2 regions of the Peribacillus sp. NPDC006672 genome follow, and region 1 is predicted to be linked to the other one. Evidence: riboswitches for the same ligand, from Rfam matches in the RefSeq annotation. Region 1 holds a riboswitch; the other holds the start of a gene.
The links. A riboswitch is a leader RNA that binds a small molecule or an ion and turns the genes downstream of it on or off. The one in region 1 is predicted to bind FMN.
Positions count from the first base shown of each region.

Region 2: another riboswitch for FMN. It lies ahead of ribE (riboflavin synthase); the one in region 1 lies ahead of ACQKKK_RS12550 (ECF transporter S component).

Region 1 covers NZ_JBNNOR010000006.1:291,920-295,342, forward strand. Annotated here, with positions in the region: gene ACQKKK_RS12540 (helix-turn-helix domain-containing protein) at 1-765, opposite strand, end outside; gene ACQKKK_RS12545 (ferredoxin) at 1,056-1,304, shown strand; gene ACQKKK_RS12550 (ECF transporter S component) at 1,447-2,028, opposite strand; FMN riboswitch at 2,194-2,330, opposite strand.
Region 2 covers NZ_JBNNOR010000014.1:1,919-5,341, reverse strand. Annotated here, with positions in the region: gene ribH (6,7-dimethyl-8-ribityllumazine synthase) at 1-336, opposite strand, end outside; partial or broken gene ribB (3,4-dihydroxy-2-butanone-4-phosphate synthase) at 416-1,054, opposite strand; gene ribE (riboflavin synthase) at 1,073-1,711, opposite strand; FMN riboswitch at 1,858-1,988, opposite strand; gene ACQKKK_RS19975 (hypothetical protein) at 2,063-2,311, opposite strand; gene ACQKKK_RS19970 (hypothetical protein) at 2,471-2,911, shown strand; gene megL (methionine gamma-lyase) at 2,926-3,423, opposite strand, start outside.

The DNA of each region.
Region 1 (3,423 bases):
ATGAGGATTTTCACCCCTTTGCCAATCATAGATCAGCGTTGACATAAGGGGGTAATCCGTTCCCGTTTCCATTTCAGAAAGCATTTGATGCAACGAGTCAAGGAAAGTAAAGCGGATAAACTCTTCTTCTACATCTTTCCTTTTTGCAATTTGTTCAAACGTAAGCCCAATCCTGTTTGTCCCAGTTAATTTCATAATGAAAACATCTCGTTTCAAATCACTTTGTCTTTCTAAAAGGGATATTAGTTCTTCATATAGATGTTGCGCAATCAACCCTCGGTCCTGACGATTGGCATGTAAGAATTCCTTTACGAAAAATTGGGTTTTGGGATTTCTTTGTATCGGATAAAAACGTCTTTCATTGTGGACAATATGGGATATGGTTTGAATGAGTAAGTTTAACCTTCCCCAGAAAACCGGGGTGATATTGTGATACTTCCAACCATTTATAAAATTCGGAAAAGGATTATCATTGAAATAATCGTCTAACATCCCCTTACCTTGCATACTAATTTCATATGCATCTGATTTATCCGTTACATTTATGTAGTCATGGTTAAGGAACTGTTCAATGTTTTGATTTAACTGCTGACGGGTAAATCGAGGTATTGTCCCAAATATATTCGTCAACCCGAATAAATGGGCATCCTGGATTGTTTGTGACGACTTCTTCCCCTGAAGCATATGGTATATAGCATAAATGGAACGTTCACCTTGAAATTTTTTTATCGCATATAGAATGATTGCCTGTAGATAATTATTCATGGGACTCACATCCTTGTTTCATTTATCCAATAAACCTATTGTAACAAAAAACTGCAAATATCGCCGTTATTATTGATGAATACAAGGAAAATTATGTGACTAAATGACGAATCATGGAAAGGGCCATTTTAATTTTTTCGGTGATTTTCGTTGACATTCTGCTACATGATAGTTATTATCAATACAATTTCTATTGAAAAGTTTGGCATTCGGTTTTACAATAAGAAAGAGATAATAATCTGAAATAAAAAGATTATCAGTTGTCTATCAACTTAGGAGGGGTTATATTCATGGCTAAATTTACTATTGTGGATAAAGAAACATGCATCGCTTGTGGCGCTTGTGGAGCAGCAGCACCAGATATATATGATTATGATGACGAAGGGATTGCATTTGTTACCCTTGACGATAACGAGGGAATCGTTGAAATTCCAGATGTACTTATAGATGACATGATGGATGCATTTGAAGGATGTCCAACGGATTCTATTAAAGTTGCTGATGAGGCATTTGACGGGGACGCACTAAAATTCGAATAGAGGTACAAGCCATTTTCAATCGAGAATGGCTTTTTTCTTTTGAATAATTTCATTGCAACTTCCCATGCCAAAATTAAACGGACATAAAAAACAACCGAATATGGATATCCGGTTGTTTTTTATGTTTCTATCGTCAATGCAATTAAGCATTTTTATATAATGTTTGCTTATTGATCCATGTCTGTAATTTAATGAACAACAACATGAATACAGAAGTGATAAGCACGCCTTTAATCACATTAAAAGGTAAGATTGCCGTTGTTACGAATTTTCTTGACTCGGGTGCCGACATTGCATCCCATCCCATAAAGAAGGTATAAGCCGGTAAAAAGACATAATAGTTTAAAACACTCATAAATACTGCCATGGAAACTGTTCCCGCAAGTAAGGCGAACGTCATCCCTTTTTTTGAATTGATTTTCTGAAATACATAATAAGTTGGCAAGACAAACAGTATTCCGGCGATAAAGTTAGCAATATGCCCCACAGGTACAGCTGTCAAGGTCCCTGTCATGACTAAATCCAATAGGTTTTTAAGGAATTCAACTAGGATTCCTGCCATAGGACCAAAAATCAATGCCGCCATCAATGCTGGTATGTCGCTAAAATCAACATTCAGAAAAGGGGGGAATCCTGGAAACGGAAAATTCAAAAGCATCAATAAATAAGAAATGCTTCCCATCATTGCCAGTGTGACCGTTTTTTTCACTTTATTCTTTTTCATAGTTCTCTCTCCTTCTTTTCCGATCTACCTGAAAAGAGGTTAGTGTTCCTTGATGATGTTGATGCTCAATAAAAAAACCTTTAATTCCAATAGAATTAAAGGGATAAATTAAAGGTTACATCAAACAAACGTTCAGCAAATGACTGTTGAAACGCACTCAGGAACCTCCATCTTCTCCCATCCAGACTATACTGTCGGCTTTGGAATCACACCAAATCCTGCCCCGTAAGGCTCGCGGGCTTAGAAGGAGAACTTCCTTCATCACCGCCGGTGGGGAATTGCACCCCGCCCCGAAGATAGACCTATAAAATTTTTAGTTTCCTTTCGTTTCCGAAAGGCGCGTTAAGTAGCTTTGTATCAGTAGTTTATTCGTATAGGCGATTTAATGTGTTTCCACTAATCCCCTTGAAAACCCGCTTTTCCAACCAAGTTTCCTGCCAAAAACCTACCGTTTCTCCACCACTTAATTTATTTGATTTTATCATGCAAATAAAAAAAAGCAAAGAATTAAATTTCCGGCGTTAACCTTTGGTTTAAATTTAAGGATAATTTATCCAACGGATTTTAGAGTATGTTTTTTCAGCAATAGGTGATTGAAATTTAAACAATACACGTTGCAATCAGTCAAATAGTCCGATTCCTCCTGCATGTATCTTTCTTTGATAAGAGACCTTTTCTTTTAGGCGAACGGCTGACAACGCGTTTTAATCGCTCCAGAAGTTTTTTCTGTATATCCTGTTGATCCTCATTATAAATCTCTATACTCCTGTCTGACCGCCAATTTGATTAGTGGGACCAAAGATTTTACATTTCTTTACGCAATGCCCTGAGTTCATCTTGCCGCATTCGAAGCCAATATGAAGATCATCTTGTTACGGTACTCAAATCCTCTAATTTATCATTGGTCCAGTAATCCACTTTGGGCTTACCAGAGCGTGATTTTGAGCTTCTATCCAACAGGAAAAAAGGATTCTTTATATAAGTAGTTCTTTTTAAATGAAGTATGTAAGGTTATATATTTTTTATTGTCCCATCAGCCAGTCCTTTATCTTGAAGTGTTTTTTATGGACTCTTCAAGATAGAAAACATTTATTTTTTGAAGAGGTAGATGACCTAATTCAGGAATAAGTGATTTTTAAGATGACCTTCATCCATGGCTAAGCAAATAAAACCCCAGTTTTCCACCTATGTTAAAGCGCATCTAAACCTTGACACAAAAAAAAGTAACTATTTTCGGACAAAAATAGTTACTCATTAAATGGGATTCATAAAAAGCAAAGAGTTCTTCTTCTCCATTTAATTTATGCAAATGCTGCAAAATGAAGTCCCAAAACTTTTTAACCTATTAAAACCCCTGGGAGATTGCCCTTCAGCTTATATTTTTTTAAAAGAAAA
Region 2 (3,423 bases), on a different contig from region 1:
AACCGGTACACCTGTGTCCAAGGAAACGGAAGCCATGCCTTTAGCTGCTTCATTGCAGACATAATCATAATGTGAAGTGGCACCCCTGATTACCGTTCCAAGTCCGATAACCGCATCATATTTACCCGTATTCACAAGTTTTTTCGCAATTAACGGAAGTTCGAAAGCACCCGGAACCCACGCGATGTCAACATCATTTTCATCAACGCCATGACGCTTAAGGCCATCCAATGCCCCTCCTAAAAGCTTGCTTGTGATAAACTCATTAAATCTTCCTACCACGATTCCGACCTTCAATCCTGATCCTATTAATTGTGCTTCAATAACTTTCCCCATGTCCAATTCCTCCAATTTTTTTAAAAATATCATTTTTTTCATATAAAGATTACATGCGCTAAAAAATCATTCAAGCATTCGGGATGTTCAGTTCAAGTTCCTGTTTCCCGATTGTATCACTTTGTTGAAGATACCGAATCAAATCGGCTATCGTAATGAATTTCAGATTGAATTTTCCAGCGATGACTTCTAAATCGGATACGCGTGCCATAGATCCATCATCATTCATGATTTCACATATGACACCAGCAGGAGCGGCACCGCATAATTTTGCCAAATCCACCGAAGCCTCAGTATGTCCTGCCCTCCTTAATACGCCGCCTTCTTTAGCGACTATCGGAAAAGTGTGACCAGGCCTTTGAAAATCTTCAGCTACCGAATCTTCTTTAAGAAGCTCAAGAATGGTCAAGGACCGTTCAAAAGCACTGATTCCTGTGGAAGTGCTTTTATGATCAACACTAACCGTAAAAGCAGTACCATGATGATCGGTATTTTCTCCTACCATAGGATGCAGGTTCAATTTCCCTGCCAGTTCTTCTGTAATGGTTGTACAAATCAAACCTCGTCCATGAGTCGCCATAAAATTGATTGCTTCCGGCGTAGCCTTTTCGGCCAACAAGACGAAATCCCCTTCGTTTTCCCGGTCTTCATCATCGGATACAATTACTACCTTGCCAGCTTTCAAATCTTCGATCGCTTCTTCAATTGTATGAAACATCATTACACCGCCCTTTTATTAGAATCCGTGCTCTGTCAAAAACTCTAAATTCAGTCCAGGTTTTGAATCGCCATTTTTCATTTGATGTATAATATATTTCCCTATCATGTCGTTTTCAATGTTAACGATATCGCCAGCCGCTTTTTGCCCCAATACGGTGTCCTGATGAGTCAATGGAATCAGAGATACAGTCAAAAGGTTTCGTTCAATTCCAAATATCGTCAGGCTCGTTCCATCAATGGTTACAGATCCTTTTGGAATGCAAAAGGCGCTAAGCCCTTCTTCCAATTGGATTACATAATATACGGCATTTTCTTTTCGTTCTTTTTTTATGATTGTTCCGGTCCCGTCGATATGACCTGAAACAAAATGACCGCCAAACCTTCCCTGTGCACTCATGGCTCGTTCGAGATTCACAGGTGATCCCAATTTTAACGTTCGGATCGAGGAAGCTTTGACCGTTTCCGGCATTACGTCGACCGTAAACAAACTTCTCGTGAAGGACGTTACCGTTAAGCAGACCCCATTGACTGAAATACTATCCCCCAGATGAACATCTTCAAGGATTTTCTCAGAACGAATCGACAACTCCATACTGCTTTTTCCTTTTTTCAAGGAATGGACGGTACCGATATCCTCGATGATTCCCGTAAACATGTTTTTCCCCCTTTTATAAAATATAAAAAACCCCTTAGGATGACCTAAGGAGTTAACAGGAGAAATGAGTGAAAAAAACTGTATACCTAAAAAGCCTAATATTTTCTTTTTTGAAAAATTAGGCGTACGTATACACTTGGGTTTCACACGTCCTTCTCCCATCCAGACTGTACTGTCGGCTTTGGAATCTCACCAAATCCTGCCTTTATCAGGCTCGCGGGCTTAGAATTTCTTCATCACCGCCGGTTGGGATTTTCACCCGACCCCGAAGGACTAAATAATATGAATCTTTGAATATTTTATCACCTTAAAGTGAGGATGTAAAATTTCTAAACTTAAATGGTTCATTTGTTATAGGAACTCCTTCACTTTATGGAAAAATGAAATTCCGCTCCAAGTATCTTCGATGTGCTCTAAAAGGTTAATCAGGCCAAATTGGTGTAATAGGCTATGCGGATTACAATTCAGACCCCAGCTTATTGCCATCAACAATTTGCTTTTCTTTCTATTCGTCGTCACGATGAATTTTTCAGCCAATTTCCTGCCTTTGAACGGCCGAACATCAAAAGAGCTTCCCGATAAACAGGATGTCCTCTTCACTCCTGCCGGTTATGTAATTTCCATATGGGGTTAATCTACTTTTTGCTCCCAACTGGATTTTAAGGAAATTTTTAGGTGAGCATCGTTAAAGTCCTGCAATAGAGCATCCTCCCCTAAGTTCTTTTTTAGCTGTGTCCTAAATGGCGCTTGGCTTATGGCTTGGAATTACGAACAATTTTTGTTGTCCGTATTCATTATCATTGTTCTTTTGGCTACATTAATAGTCATTTATACAAGCATAAAAAAGTGAAGCATAATGCTTTCGACCTATTTCCATTTTCCGTTTATACAGGTTGGGTGAGTGTTGCAGCCATCGCCGACATTTCTTATTACCTTACCTATATCGAATGGGACGGTTTTGGGATTTCCAGTGTAGCTTGGACGATCGTCTTGCTGATTGCAGCAACAATCCTGGCCTTTGTCTTTGCAGGTAAAAACCCGGATTGGTGCTATCCTCTCGTATTCGTTTGGGCATTCATAGGCATCGGGAACCGAAATGGTGCGGCCTACCAGGTAATCACAAACATTTCTTATATTCTGGCTGCTCTCATTTTTATCATGTCGATCATGACCTTCAATAAAAATCAGAGGAACTGCTAGGGAAGTATGGTGGTCTAAAAAGCTTGCTGAAGATCGTGCCATATGTCCTGCCAAGCTTCAAGGCCAACTGAGAGACGGACCAGTTGGTCACTGATGCCCATTTGTTCTCGCGATTCTTCAGGAACGGCAGAGTGCGTCATGGTAGCGGGATGCTGGATCAATGTTTCGGCATCTCCTAGACTGACAGCAATTTTTATAAGTTTCAATTTATTGAGGAATTCCTGTGCATCCTGTTTTGTGCCATGCAATTCGAAAGAGATAAGGCCGCCTCCGTGTTTCATCTGTTTTTGCATTATATAATGTTCCGGTGAAGCTTCATCACCTGGATAATATACCTTTTTCACCTTTGGATGTTTCTCAAGTTCATGAAAGATTTTCATTGCATTGGCTGAGTGACGGTCCATCCTGACAGGCAAGGTCTTTAACCCCCTTAATAGTAACCAGGCATCGAATGGTGAAATGATTCCACCGATATCCTTCTGTGTAGTCCCAGCTATCTGACTCATAAAGTC